2 linked regions of the Gimesia benthica genome follow. The main gene of each other region encodes a partner of the protein of the gene in region 2 in a complex. Links are inferred from orthologs where the notes say so. Each region holds a gene or a part of one and is shown on either strand. Other genes may lie near its edges.

Region 1 (6,324 bases), 470 kb from region 2 along the record:
TTGTGAATCTTGAGAGCCGACTGCACTGCTCTTTCTACAGTCAGCATTAATTGTGCCTGATTGCCGCCCAGGCTGTTCAAGGCACCAGCTTTGATTAGTGTTTCCAAGGTGCTGCGGTTTAACGATTTGGGGTCGACACGTTCGCACAGGTTATACAGGCTGCTGTATTGACCGTTTTCTTCCCGTTCTTTCACTACTTCTTCGAGGGCCTGCTCCCCGACCCCCTTGATGGCGCCCATGCCGAAACGAATCTTTTCGCCATCGACACTGAATTCCACATCGGACCGGTTGATGTCCGGTGGCAGAACTTCAATTTTCATTCTGCGGCAGTCATCGACATGCTCGTTGATTCGCTCATGGCTCTCCATCCCACAGGAAAGCAAGGCGGCCATGAATTCTTTGGGATAATGCGCTTTAAGGTACGCAGTTGCATAGGCTACCCCCCATAAGCTGTGGAGTGCGATTTATTGAAACCGTAACCGGCAAATTTTTCGATCATGTCGAAGAGTTCGATTGCCAGTTTTTCATCCATGTCCCGTTCTTTGGCACCTGCGATGTACTGGTCTTTGAACTCTGCGATGATTTTGAGCTTCTTCTTGCTGATCGCTTTAATACAACGATACGCGGCAGAAAGCTCAATCCCTCCGACGCGGTTCAGAATCCGCATCACCTGTTCCTGGTAAACCATCACGCCATAGGTTTCTTCCAGAATTTCATCCACGATCGGATGAACTTTAGGGATCGGAATCCGGTTGTGTTTCACATCGACGTACTGCATCACCATCCCCCCTTCCAGAGGACCCGGGCGATACAGGGCCGACGTAGCGATGATGTCCTGGAACTTGTCCGGCTTCATCTTGGTCAGCAGGTCACGCATTCCTCCACTTTCCAACTGGAAAATGCCCTTTGTTTCTCCGCGTTGCAGCAGGGCAAACGTTTCTTCATCGTCCAGAGGAAGCTGGTGCGGATTGATTTCAATCCCACAATGCTTCTTAACGTTCTGAACGGCTTTGTCCAGAATAGTGAGGTTTCGCAGACCGAGGAAGTCCATCTTGAGCAGCCCCACCGATTCCACGGTAGGACCATCCCACTGGGTGATAATGTCCGTTTTGCCGGTGATTGTCTGCAGGGGGACGACTTCAGAAAGTGGCAAGTCGGCGACCACCACTCCCGCAGCGTGGGTCCCTGCACTGCGGCAGAGACCTTCCAACTGCATAGCGAGATCAAGCAGCTGTTTTACTTCCATATCCTGGTCGTAGGCGGCTTGCAGATCGGGACTTTCCTTGATGGCATCTTTGATCTTGATCCCCAGTGAATCGGGAACCATCTTGGCAATTTCGTTGACGCGCGCGAGGGGGACGCCCAGCGCACGGCCGACATCACGGATGGCGGCTTTGGCCTTGAGTGTACCGAACGTTCCGATCTGGGCCACGCTGCGTTCGCCGTATTTCTTTTTGGTGTAGTCGATCACCAACTGACGGCGGTCACGACAGAAGTCGATATCGATATCGGGCGGTTCGGTACGGCTGGGGTCGAGAAATCGTTCGAACAGGAGATCGTACTTCAGGGGGCAGACCTGCGACATTCCCAGAAGGAAAGCTACAATGGCTCCACAAGCCGAACCACGGGCCGTACAGGGGATCTTCTCACTTTCAGCAAAGACGACAAAGTCCCACACGATCAGGAAGTAACTGGAGTAACCCATCTGCTCGATGACGCCCAGTTCCTTGTTAAGACGATCCCAGTGCGCCTGGCTCAATTCATCACCGTACTTGAGGGGCAGGCGTTCTTCACAGAGTTTGCGCAGATACTGAGTGTCTGTCATGCCATCCGGTGGCTGGAATACCGGGTAGAATTTTTTGTCCGACATCTGAATGTCGACCCGCTCGGCAACCTCCTGTGTGCGGGCAACCGCATCCTCAAAGCCGGGGAACGCGTTATACATTTCTTCCTGAGTACGGACGAAGAACTGGTCTCCTGTCATTTTCATCCGTTTTTCATCACTTACGACCGCACGCGTACTTACGCAGAGCAGTACGTCCTGGGCAACAGCATCTTCCTGTTCGACATAATGCGCATCGTTGGTGGCAACCAGTGGCAGGCCCATTTTGTTGGCCAGTTCGACTGTGCCTTCCATACACTGCCGCTGAATCTCCAGACCGGCATTCTGGATCTCCATATACACGCGATCGCCGAATACTTTTTCATACCAGGCGCATAGCTTTTCAGCCTCTTCCCAGTCTTCTCCCAGAATATGGTGCGACAGTTCGCCTGCGGCACAGCCTGTCAGCAGGATCAGTCCGTCGCTGTGGGCTTCCAGGATCTCCTTGTCGATTCGCGGCTTATAATAAAAGCCTTCAAGGTAAGACATGGATGAGAGTTTGATCAGGTTTTCGAACCCCTGACGATTCTGGGCCAGCAAGGTCAGGTGAAAACTGGCCTCTTTCATCCGCGAAGCCCCCTTTTCGAAACGGCTGCGGGGGGCAATATACGCTTCCAGACCCAGGATCGGATTGACTTCCTGACTCCGGCAATGGCTATAAAAGTCCATCGCTCCGTACAGGTTGCCGTGGTCGGTGATTGCCAGCGAGTTCATGCCTGCTTCTTTGATCTTGCTGACCATTTCCGGAATGCGGCTGGCGCCATCCAGCATGCTGAAATGAGTGTGACAATGCAGGTGAGCAAAAGGACGTGTGTCGCTCATGAGTTTCCGTGCTCCCATATGATGGCTGCCGTCCAGGCAGTTATTGGCTTGCGCAGTGAGAGATATCTAAGGCAGGACACTGGGGAGAATTCCACGACAGTGCTCCAGTTAATGAGTGTATTTGGAATATTGGGTTTGTCAATCTACCTTACGCTACTGAGGTTTGGGTTTTTGATATGGACGAGCTTTGATGTTAAAAGCCTGGGAATTCAGGGCGTCTCTTTTCAGGCGACCAGATCCTGAAAGCTGCTGCAAGCTTGACTGACCTGAATCGTCAGGTGGCTTAGATCCAGAGATTGATGTACCAGTTTACGCCATCTGCGAGGGGCGGACAGAGGTCACAGGCCAGTAAGAGTGGCATATAGAATGCGGCGAAGAATGGGGAGCTCATTGAGTGGTACGAAGCAAACCATTGCCAGAACAATGGACCGATGGAAAGGATGTATATCGTCAGGAAAATAGCCAGTTGAATCAGATAGCTGATGATATACCGCCGCCGACTCCGCTGGGGGAGATTTGTTTCTGTCTCTGGCAGATCGGGTGCAGACGTCAGTTCACTTTCCATGTGGCTATTCTAAGCTTGAAGAGAGAGTCGGGTCAAATACCCATTCTCTGGAGATCTATAAAAACAGGTATTTTCACAGGGAATTCACAAGTAAGAGTTACCCTGGCAATTTCTGATGTTCTCGAAACCAGTCAATAGTCTCTGACATGGCTTCTTGATAGGTCGTCTGTGGTGCATAGCCCAGCTCATGCTGCGCTTTGAGCGTGCTATAGTCCAGATTCAATCCCAGAAACTTGATACGTGCCTGAGAGAGGATGGGGGCCTGTTTCTTTCCCAGCAGACGCCAGAGTCGCTCAAGCAGTTTCGCGAGGTGCCGGGCTACCGACAGTGGGACTACTTTTTCTGGTGACTTGTATCCGGCCTGTTCTGCGATCGTTGAGATGAACTCCCGTTTGCTGACCAGGGTAACGTCGGTGATATTGTATATCTGACCGACGGCCTGTTCCTGATTCAATGCGAGAAAGATAGCATCCACCAGGTGTTTCACATAGGTGTTATTCATCAGTTTCTCAGGAGAGCCGAGATATGCAAACTGACCAGACTGGAGTCGCTCCAGAATTCGGGGCAGAACGGTCCGGTCGCGGGGGCCATAAATGAATCCGGGACGCAAAATGGTATATGGAATCGACTGTTGCTGGAGCAGTTGCTCTGCTTCGATTTTGCTCAAAGTGTAACCATCAATGCCGGATGCATGAGGGGGCTCGGTTTCATCAGTGCCATGATGATCACGGGCTGCATAAACGCCCAGGGAGCTGATATGGATAAATCGCTGTAGCTTACATTGTTCCTGGAGAGCTGCGATCAGGTTCATTAAACCGGTAACGTTGGTCTGACGGTATTCTTCGACCTTACCCCAGTCTCCCACTTTGGCGGCGGTATGTACGACCTGGGTAACGCCCGAGAGCTTGCCTTGAAGAGTTTCGGGACGGGTCAGGTCGCCTTCAATCAGTTCTGCCCCCTGCTCTTGCAGGAATGACGCCTGCTCTACAGAGCGGACCAGAGCGGTGACTGGTTGACCGAGTTCTAGCGCCCGCTGGATCACCTGGCTGCCTACCAGTCCGGTCGCACCTGTAACAAGCAGTTTCTCCTCAGCTGGATTTATCATGTCTGGCCTCCCTGCCGATGCGGCATTATGGTGTTATGGTTTCAGCCTATGGTTTTGAGAGCGGCGATGATTTTGGCTGAACGAGGACCCAGTCCGCTGAATTCGAAGCGACGAGCGGTTTCTGAGGCGTGTGTGATCGTGATCTGCAAGACATCACGGGGCAGCACTTCTGAAACTTTTTCCGCCCATTCAATCAGGCATACTCCCTCTGCATACAATAATTCGTCTGCTCCCAGTTCCAGGAATTCGTCTGTATCTTTGAGACGATAGGTGTCGAAGTGGTAGAGCGGAAGTTGACCTTCGTACTCTTGCACCAGTACAAAGGTGGGGCTGTTTACTTCAGAAGGATCGACTCCCAGTGCCGCGGAAATCGCCTGGACGAGTCGAGTTTTACCGGCACCCAAATTCCCATTCAGGGCAATGACCGTGCCTGGAACCAGTTGAGCGGCCAACAGTGCCCCTAGACGCCGGGTATCTGCTTCACTGGTTGAGTCAAAGGACCATTCTGCCGCTGTTTCCAAGTATCCATCTTTCCTGAATCGAAGGTTGAGTCACTGAACTTCTGCTGGTATAGCCTGTTTTTCTTAAAATCACAATGCATCATCCCTGTATATCACGTGCCGAAAACATATCAAAACTCAGACTGCTCCAGGGCAGCCGATTTCCAATTCACGGGGCACATCAGTAGAATATCAGCTGTCCTCCTGTTTGATCCCCTGCCTCGAAATTCTGTTTCAAAATGCCCTACGCTTATCGCTGTCTGATCTGTCTCACGCTCACGCACATCATCGTTGATGCCTCAGCCATTGTGGTCGGTCCCCTTTGGGGGGAACTGGAACGGGTACACTCGCTTTCGGAAAACGCATTGTTTCTGGTTTTGACGATTCATGCACTGGCTTCATCGCTGGCGCAACCCGTTTTCGGCTATATTCGCGATCGATATCCAATTCCCTCAATTTTATGGATTGGTCCTGTGTTGGGGGCGATCATGATGCCTCTGGTCGGACCTGCTCCCAATGTGGCGGTATTGTGTGTGGCATTGTTACTGGGGGCGTGGGCATCGGTTCCTTTCATCCCGAGGCCGCTGTGGTCGCGGGAGCTCTGATCCCCGAACGCAGGACACGGAGTTTGTCGCTATTCATGTTTGGTGGCGCAATGGGACTGGCGCTGGGACCGATTGCCTGTGGTGCCATTGTTACAACCTGGGGCTTGAAAAGTGTCTGGATCCTGGCTCCTTTGTATGCCGGTTTGATCCTGATTCTACACTACGTTGGAAAACCACCAGCAAAACTGTTCGAACGCGATAAAACTCAGAAACCTCAATCGCTCTATCATATGCTGGAAGGAAAAATCCCTCTGGCACTGTTCCTGTTTATGGTCTGTTCATTGAGGCTGGTTCCAAACATGGCGATGGACAAACTGATTTCTTTCATTCTTAAAGATCAGAATGTTTCTGCTTTTCAAATTGGGTTAGTGCAATCCGTTTTTCTGTTTTCTGCCAGTGTCGGCATGTTACTGATGGCGTTCCGGTTCAAATCCGGTCACGAAAAAGCGTTTATGATTGCCTGTCCGCTGCTGGGAATTCCGCTGATGCTGGTGTTGGGCTGGGAAGGCTGTCCCACGTGGTTGATGACGCTCCTGCTGGTTCCCAGCGGGCTGGTGTTGTGGGGGACGAGTCCAGCGATGGTTTCTTATTCTCATCAACTGTTTCCCAAAGGTGGTGGTGTTGCTTCAGCAATTACCATGGGCATGGCCTGGGGAGGTGGCGGAATGATTCAGGCAAAAATTACGAGTCATTTCGTTTCGTTGGGAGCTCCCCATCTGGCCTTTTATGCGATTATTCCCTGCCTGTTGCTGGCAGCCATTGGTGCGTCCGCCCTGCCGGCGTTGTCGACCGAGTCAAATCAACAGAATGAAGCTTTAGAGACGGCTTAAGCCTGCCAGTCTGTC
Region 2 (8,327 bases):
AGGCCTTTTCAACTCGCATCAAATTTGGAGAATTAAGAGAAAATCGGGGGAATTTCCTTCAATGGTGTCCGAGACTGTATATAGAATGCACAGTTGAGGAGAATGCGCAAATTGGCAATCGTCAATCCTGGCTTAAGTTCGAGCATTCTTACCTAAGTTACTCGGGAGAGAGAAATCATGTCGCGATCCAGATTTGGAATCACAATGTTTGTTTGGGCAGCCGCTGCGATGCTGCTATGTACTCCACAGGGGTATGCCGAGAACTCCGTTCCGGAAATTTCAAACATTGGCCAGATCCTCAGTTACCGAAACACTGCAGGTGAACAGTATTACGCCCTGCGATTCAAAGCCGATCGTCTGCCGGCCTCCAGTCATGCTGGTGAGCAGATTGCGGTTTTGTTCGATACCTCAGCCAGTCAGGTCGGGGAACATCGTGTTCAGGCTCTGGATGTACTGAAAGCCTTTCTGACCGAGCTCCCCAACGACGCGACTGTCGCCATTTATGCAGCGGACGTGCAATGTACTCCTTTCGTGAGCGAATTTGTGCGTCCTCAGAGCCGTGAAGCGAAACTGGCCGTTGAATCATTGGCCACCCGGGCTCCACTGGGGGCAACCAACCTCGGTCAGGCCCTCAAAACCGCTTTCCAGGGGCTGCAGAATGCACAGCCTCGCTCCATCGTCTACATTGGCGATGGCATGAGTTCTGCCCGTCTGATTTCTCTCCCGGAAATGGCACAACTCACCCAACAATTTGCAAGCAATCACATTCCCGTACATAGCTACGGCGTGGGTCCTCGCAAGGACCTGCAGATGCTGGATACACTGGCCGTTTACACCGGCGGTATTGTCCTGACCGACCTGGCCGAAGGAAAACAGGATCTGCCAACCATCGTCGGCAAAGAACTGGCCCAGGCCGTACAGGCTCCAGTATTCTATCCGGAATCAATTCGAGTCTCTGACAAACAACTGCACCTCAACACAACGCGTGCTCTGCCTGTCCGCTCAGATCGTGAGACCATCTACCTGGCTCGCGGCGAGATGAACGGCAAGCTGACTGTTGAATTGAGCAATCGTCAGCTCGAAGGTATCTGGAAATTCAACGTACCCGCATCACAGGCCGTCAACAGTTTCCTCGCAGTTCCCTGGGTGAATTATCAGTCAGGTCAGGAACTGGGAGTTGCTTACGCTGGCCAGCGGATGATGAATCTGGCCCGTACCTCACATGAAGAACACATGGCTCAACTGGAATTCGCCGGGACTCAGGCGATCCGTAGCGGAAACATGGAACAGGCTGCTCGTCTTGGTAACATGCTGCAGCAGTTTGATCCCGGCAACTCCCGTGCTGACTCCCTGTTGAAGCTCTCTCAGAAATTCCAGAACGATCAACTGGCCCAGGCTGATACAAAACAGCCTGCCGGTAACGCTCCTGCACCAGCGACTCAGAAAGCGGATCCTCAGCCGCCAATCGATGACGCCATCAGCAAAGTAGAGCAGCTTCGTCAGATCAAGGGAGCCCAGATGAAAATCGAGGTTTCCAATGCCATCGAAGAGGCACGTCAGATCTCCACCGATAATCCGGATGGTGCTCTGGGAGTTCTGAAACGATCACTGAATTTCCTGAAATCAACCTCTGATATTGATATCGATCTTCGTCAGCAGCTGGAACGTCGCCTGAATAACATGATGGTCGATGTCCGCAGCCAGATGGAAGTCGCTGAAACACGCAGAATTCGCCAGCAGCAGCAGATTGCTCAGCTGGAACAGCAGAAACGTCTGGTCGACCAGGTTCTGCTGGAAGATGAAAAACTGGAGCAGCTGATCGACCGCGTGCGTTCGCTGATTCAGGACGGTAAGCATGGTAACAGTGACGCCTACGAAGAGGCAGAAGCTGTCTCCCGTGTTGCTGTGAATATGGAACCGGGTAACGGTCCTGCAACAGCAGCCCTGTTTACATCAGAAGCTGCAGGACAGCTGGATAAAGTCTTCCGCATGCGTTCGCTGCGAGCTGACCGCTTTCTGGAAACGTTGTACCAGGTTGAGCTTTCACACGTTCCGTTCCCGGATGAACCTCCGATTCGCTGGCCATCCGCTCCGGTCTGGACCAGCCTGACAGAGCGTCGTAAGAAATGGGCCGCAGTTGACCTGCATCAGAACAGCCCTGCTGAACAGCGTATCTTTGAAGAACTGCAAAAAGAAACGGAAGCCAACTTCCCCGACATCCCACTGTCTGAAGTAATGACTTACTTCTCGGAACTGCACAACATCACGATCCTGATTAACTCGAATGACCTGGGTGAAGATGGTTTGACAGTTGATGAGCCGGTCAACGTTTCGCTGAGTGGTATCAAACTGAAGAGTGCCTTGAACATTATTCTCAAGCCCATCGGTCTGACTTATGTCATCGAAGACGAAGTGATGAAAATCACTACGAGTGCCAAGGCTGAGGAAATCTACAGCACCCGGGTTTATCCGGTCGCTGACCTGGTAATCTCAGTCTCGACACAGCAATCATCAGTCGGTAGCAGCCAGGGTGGCTTTGGTGGCCAGCAGGGCGGCCTCGGTGGTGGTCAAGGTGGACTTGGTGGTGGTGGTGGCTTTGGTGGTGGCGGCCAAGGTGGCTTCGGCGGCGGTGGCGGTGGTGGTCAGGGCTTCTTCAATGTTGCTCCTGAGATGCTGATGATGAACAGCGCTCCTCCACAGAAAGCCAAAGCGAAAGCTGCTCCCCAGGGAAAAGCTGCAGCTCAGAAACCAGAAATTAAACCAATTCAGGATGGAGAAATGAAAGCCATTCTGGATGGGATTCTGGGAGAAACTGAAACCAATTCCAAGCCGGCACAGTTCCAGGTTCAGGACAAGCCTTTTCAGTTCAATAACAGCACCATCGAACAACTCAAAAAAAAACCAGTAACGGTGCAGTAACAGGGAAATCGGGCTCGCCTGATTCTCCCCGTCAATCCAAGTTAACAAAACGGAGTCCTTCTTCAGGGAAGGGCTCCGTTTTTACTGGTACTGAATCAACTTCGCGCAAGGAGTTTAAGTCACCGCTCACGGGGGATATTAAGAACCCCGCGCAGTTCTGGAACGATTATTTTTCCAAGCGAAAACCGAAGCCGGAACTGGTCAATGACCTGATCTTCAACCTGCATCAGTCAGGTAAACACGAGCATGTGATCGCAGCCATCAATGCCGCATTGATTCATAATCAGTCACAACCCTGGATGTACGATGTCCTCGCACTGACGATGGAAATTGTCGGGCGACCGCAACCTGAGATCGAACGGGTTCTGCTTTCCCGTATCGATTTTTCTGCCGCTGACGTCCCCAGCATGGTCTATTCGGCCGCCTATCTGACTCGCTTTAAAGCGGACCAGCAGGCACTCAAGCTGTACCAGCAGGCCGCAAATTTACAGCCAGACCGCCCCGAGCCTTACATCATGGGATTACGTCTGGCTGAGAAGCTCAAGGATCCGGAAGGCATTCTCTGGGCAGCCTCAGGAATTCTGACACATGTCTGGATTAAGGATTATGACCAGTGGCATGAAAAAGCCTTGAACGCTCTGGCTAATCTGGAGCAGTCGTTAAAGCAGGCCGGTCGCAAGGCAGAGGCAGAACGGGTGCAGGTGGCCCGCAGAAAGGCTCTGGAGAGAGACCTCAAGCTGGAACTTACCTGGAATGGCGATGGTGATCTGGACCTGATTGTGGAAGAGCCTCGGGGCACTGTCTGCTCGTTTGAGTCACCATTGACGGCAGGGGGAGGCGTGCTCCTGAATGATGGCTATGGACCCAAGCAGGAGAATTGCCACGAAGACTATCTATGTGCACATGGCTTTCCAGGAACCTATGTAGTGCGCGTGCGTTATGTCTCCGGCGATATTGTCGGTCAGCGGGCCAAGCTGAAGATAACCCGCTACCAGGGCTCGGACCACCCTGTTGTGCAAACGATGATTGTTCCCCTGACCCGCGAAGATCGAATCATTCGCATCGACCTGGAGAAGGGGCGTCGTAATCGGAAATCAGAAGTGCCTCAGAATTCACAGAAAAACAGCAGCCTGCAGCCTGCCTCCGGGCGGTTTATTTCCTCTCGACCAGCCATCAATGGAAGCCGGGAATCCTTGCAGAGCTTTCGAGTATCTCGCCAGGCAGGCATCTCGACGGGACGACAGGTCCCTCTGGTAACGGGAGTGCAGAATGTGGGCGGAGTTGCCTATCAGCCTGTGATTCGTGTCGTACCTGAAGGTATCAGCTTGACGGGAGCTGCCGTCGTCTCACCAGACAGACGCTACGTCAGGATTTCCGTTTCGCCACAGTTCACGAATGTTACCGATATTTTCACTTTCAGTTTTCTGCAGCCCTGAATGTGTTATCGGAACGATTTAACGAACCAGCCCTGGAGTGACATCCAGGTCAAGATCTGCAATGCGTCCCTGATCGAGGTGATGCCAGGCGATCGCAGCCATGGCAGCATTGTCGGTGCATAAATCGGGAGGAGCCACGCTGAGGTGGATTCCTGCCTGCTCTGTCATTTCAGCCAGCCTCTCACGCAGGAGGCGATTAGCAGCCACGCCCCCTCCTACACAGAGTGTAGAATAGTTGTAGCGTTCGATTGCCTGCCGACATTTACCGACCAGCACATCAACCACGGTTTCCTGAAAGCTGGCAGCCAGATCGGCAATCCGTTGATCATCCAGTGGTGGTGGCTGCTGTTTCGCTCCTGGATTTCCCTGTGCCGCATACAGCACCGCCGTTTTTAAACCGCTGAAGCTGAAACGCAGTTCCGGGTCTTTGAGAAACGTGCGGGGGAATTTGAACGCGCGCGGATCACCGTGTGTGGCTGCGTTCTGAATAGACGGACCGCCCGGGTAAGAAAGCCCCAGGATTTTTGCTACTTTATCGAACGCCTCACCAGCGGCATCGTCGATGGTGGCACCAATCAGATCAAATTCGAATGTTTCCGAGCAGTGATACAGATTGGTGTGTCCACCGCTGACTACCAGGCCGATCGCTGGGAACAGCGGGCGGTCTTCCTGCATCTGGCAGGCAAAGAGATGCCCTTCAATATGATTCACGGCAATCAGGGGTAAATCGAGTGTCATAGCCAGTGTTTTGGCCGCGGTCAGGCCAATCAGCAGAGAGCCGACGAGCCCCGGTTCGGTCGCGACGGCAATTGCGGTTAACTGCTGCAACTCGATTCCAGCCTGCTTCAGGGCATCATCGATCACAGGAAGAATTCGTTCCAGATGCGCTCGAGAGGCGATTTCCGGCACCACGCCCCCAAACTTTTCATGAAGATCGGTTTGAGAGGAAACGACATTGGAGAGAATCCGCATGTCGCGGGTAATGACAGCAGCTGCAGTCTCATCGCATGAAGATTCGATTGCCAGAAGATATTCGTCGGTGGGGCTCATGGAAGCTCGGATAATGAAAAAAGAAAGCGACTGTTGGAGATAACGGGCTCCGCGAGTCGCTTTCCGCTGTGTCAGTGTAACTCTGTCAGAATACTGTCAGAGGAGATCAGGTGGTCCGGATGACCAGCGTATTTCCTGCCGGCCCGGGAGCGGCAGCTGCTTTTTTGGCCGGCTTCTCTTCTTTGGCTTCCGGTTTCTTTTCAGCCTTTTTGTCGGCGTCCTTGTCAGCTGGTTTATTTTTACCGCTCAGCTGCTCCTTGATGTAGTCCAGCGCCAGGTCCAGCTGCTTGTCTTTGAATTCGGTATCCAGTTTAGCAGTGTGATCCAGAATATCCCGTTTGCGGCGGTATTCACCCAGCGCTTCCAGCTCATCATCGGTCAGTCGCAGGCGATAACCTTCGTCCGGAGTCACTCCCCAGACATCGGTATCTTTGGCTCCTGGAAAACGGTGAATGTTCTTCCCACTGGGACGATGGTAGCTGGCGGTAGTCAATTTCAGAGCACTGTCGCCCTCTTCAAGTTCGATGACGTTCTGAACGCTGCCTTTACCCCAGGTACGCTCACCAATGATCACAGCACGTTTGTGGTCCTGCAAACAGGCCGAAACGATTTCACTGGCTGAGGCAGAATAGCGATTCACCAGAATCGCCATTGGAAAGTCTTTGAAAGTTCCCTTAGAGGTGGCTTCCCATTTCCGGTTCCGGCTGTTGCGGCCTTCCGTACTGACAATTTTACCGGACTCGATGAACATGTCCGAGATTTCAGTCGCCTGCGAAAGCAGACCGCCCGGATTGAAACGCAGATCTAGGATTAGGCCTTTCATACCCTGCTTGCGCAGATCTTCGATGGCAGACCGCAGTTCTTCTGCACTATGACGGCTGAAGTGAGTGAGTCTGATGTAACCAATTTTGGCTTTCTTGTCATACATATAATCCCAGGCGTCATCGTCTTTGTAGGTATCCCCCAGGACAGTAGCGACATGAATGATTTCCCGTTCCACTGTCACGGGAATTACTTTGTCGGTGCCTCTATGAATTACGGACATCTTTACCTTTTCCCCTTCGCGACCTTTGAGAATTTTGATCGCCTGGGAGAGTGTGAAACCCTTGGTGGACTTACCTTCAATCGAATCGATGATGTCGCCGGCCCGAATCCCGGCTTTGTAAGCGGGGGTGCCAGGCAGCGGAGTCATCACGGTCAGTCGGTTGTTCTGATCGTCAATGTGCACCTGGATGCCGATCCCGCCGAACTCCTGCTCGACCACCTGATTGAAGCGGGAGAGATCATCGGGGCTGATGTAGCTGGAGTATTGATCCAGTTCCTGAACCATACCTCGAATGGCCGCTTCGAGGAGCACCCTGCGGTCAATGTCTTTCACATAATTACGTTCAATCTGCTCGTAAGTGTCTGCAAACAGCTTCATCATCTGGTAGTAATCTTCGTCCTTTTCCTTCTCTTTTTCATCTGCGTAAGAGAGGGACTGGAAAGGGGACGAGACCATCAGAGCAAGTAAGAGGCACAAACTGATCAAGCGGAATTTTGGCATGGACGATTCCTTATGAGAATTACAGAACACAACTCAAACCGGGCAGAAATAAAGATTTCAGGAATGGGGAATGTGTTTTGTCGGGTGTCGTAACGCGGCGGATCTTTATTTGCTTCTCTATTAGTGTAGGCGATCTGGAAACCAGTGGCAAGATTTGCTCTGGATACATTGCCCCGAAAACCTTATTCCACGGGAAAACCGACTGAAATTGAATTCTGGAGTTCAGCAGGATACATTGCAGGGGAAATCTCTGTGAAATGAAAGCTTGATTCCACCAGGCAACTCCGATGCAACCCGAAGTACAAATCCTGACAGGAACCGCTGGTTCCGGCAAAACAGACCATTTGCTGGATGAGTACCGGCGTGCACTGCAGGCAGGGCTGGAACGTCAGCGTCCCGGGGCCACGCTCTGGCTTTCCCCCACAATACGTTCCCGTCGGCAGGTTCTTGACCGTCTGCCGGGACCACAACTCCCCATCTGTTTTGCTCCGAATGTTTATACGTTTGAGGCTTTTGCCGAGACCATACTGAAGTCGCTGGACGAACCGGTACAGACGCTGCCCGAGATTTCCAAACGGTATCTGTTGCGGAGCATCGTGGATGACCTGATCGCCGCTGGGCAGATTCATTATTTCAGTTCGATTGCGGGTTCATCCGGATTTCTGGATCTGATTTCGAGTTTTATTTCAGAACTGAAGCGGGAGGAAATCTGGCCGGAGGAATTCTCGACTGCCTGTGACCGCATCGGTTTCGATTCCGAGCAGAAAGACCGGGAACTCGCCCAGATTTACAACCGATACCAGATCGCGTTACACGAAATGCGGCGTTACGATTCGGAAGGGCGTTTCTGGTCCGCGCGCACCGCGTTGCAGGACGGAATGTGGGGCCCGTTTGGCGAATTCGATCTGATTGTCCTGGACGGCTTTGCCGATTTCACGCACACGCAGTATGAAATTCTGGAGGTGCTGGCGACACGCACGGAAAAGCTCTGTATTTCGCTTCCGCTCGAACAGGAATCGCGGCGAGGCGACCTGTTCGCCAAATCGGTGACCGCCCGTCGGATTCTGGAAGAACGTTTGCCGGGCCGGATCAGTGTCGTCTCTTTTGACCAGCCCGAAGCAGGAAACGCCCGGAATCAGATCAGTCAGCAACTGTTTGCAAATCCGCGAGAGATCGTTCCCTTTCAGGAATCGGGGCAACTCAAAGTGCTCGCGGTCGCCGGTCAGCGAAATGAACTGGAGGTGCTGGCCGGGGAAATCAAAGGGTTATTGAGAAAGGGAGTGTTACCAGAGGAGATCACGCTCGCGTTCCGCTCCACAGTGGAATATGGTGACCTGATCGACGAAACCCTGAAAGCGGCAGGAATCCCCTATTTT

What was found.
Region 1: the proteins of tsaD (region 2) and tsaE are in contact, whole or in part, in a crystal structure (PDB 6N9A), measured with the Thermotoga maritima proteins. The link is inferred for Gimesia benthica from one-to-one orthologs. Residues at the interface, in WP_004082750.1 of Thermotoga maritima: Cys10, Asp11, Arg49, His50, Leu82, Gly84, Gly135, Gly136, Glu154, Thr155, Leu156, Asp157, Asp158, Ser159, Glu162, Asp165, Lys166, Arg169, Leu170, Tyr175, Lys213, Thr214, Leu217, Tyr218, Gln221, Arg222, Asn324; in WP_004082108.1 of Thermotoga maritima: Leu37, Gly38, Lys46, Lys57, Val59, Lys60, Ser61, Thr63, Phe64, Thr65, Leu66, Met67, Val69, Pro71, Tyr82, Arg83, Leu84, Asp86, Asp88, Phe89, Asp93, Ile128, Asp130, Glu131, Arg134.

What each region holds. Positions count from the first base shown.
Region 1 is NZ_CP043930.1:562,509-568,832, reverse strand. What follows is about bases 3,156-6,017. They hold tsaE (tRNA (adenosine(37)-N6)-threonylcarbamoyltransferase complex ATPase subunit type 1 TsaE), read right to left. Parts: upstream 4,896-6,017; coding sequence 4,416-4,895; downstream 3,156-4,415. Other genes in these bases: F1728_RS02350 (MFS transporter), read left to right, coding at 5,404-6,017; F1728_RS31170 (MFS transporter), read left to right, coding at 5,114-5,479; F1728_RS02360 (NAD-dependent epimerase/dehydratase family protein), read right to left, coding at 3,367-4,374; F1728_RS02365 (hypothetical protein), read right to left, coding at 3,156-3,269. Outside these bases: F1728_RS32825 (helix-hairpin-helix domain-containing protein), read right to left, coding at 1-392; F1728_RS32820 (DNA polymerase III subunit alpha), read right to left, coding at 437-2,704; more of F1728_RS02365, read right to left, coding at 2,988-3,155; more of F1728_RS02350, read left to right, coding at 6,018-6,309. UniProt on the Escherichia coli protein: Required for the formation of a threonylcarbamoyl group on adenosine at position 37 (t(6)A37) in tRNAs that read codons beginning with adenine.
Region 2 is NZ_CP043930.1:1,029,592-1,037,918, reverse strand. What follows is about bases 3,390-6,292. They hold tsaD (tRNA (adenosine(37)-N6)-threonylcarbamoyltransferase complex transferase subunit TsaD), read right to left. Parts: upstream 5,406-6,292; coding sequence 4,374-5,405; downstream 3,390-4,373. Other genes in these bases: F1728_RS04160 (S41 family peptidase), read right to left, coding at 5,512-6,292; F1728_RS04170 (tetratricopeptide repeat protein), read left to right, coding at 3,390-4,355. In the rest of the region: F1728_RS32070 (VWA domain-containing protein), read left to right, coding at 178-2,919; more of F1728_RS04170, read left to right, coding at 3,168-3,389; more of F1728_RS04160, read right to left, coding at 6,293-6,951; F1728_RS04155 (PD-(D/E)XK nuclease family protein), read left to right, coding at 7,239-8,327.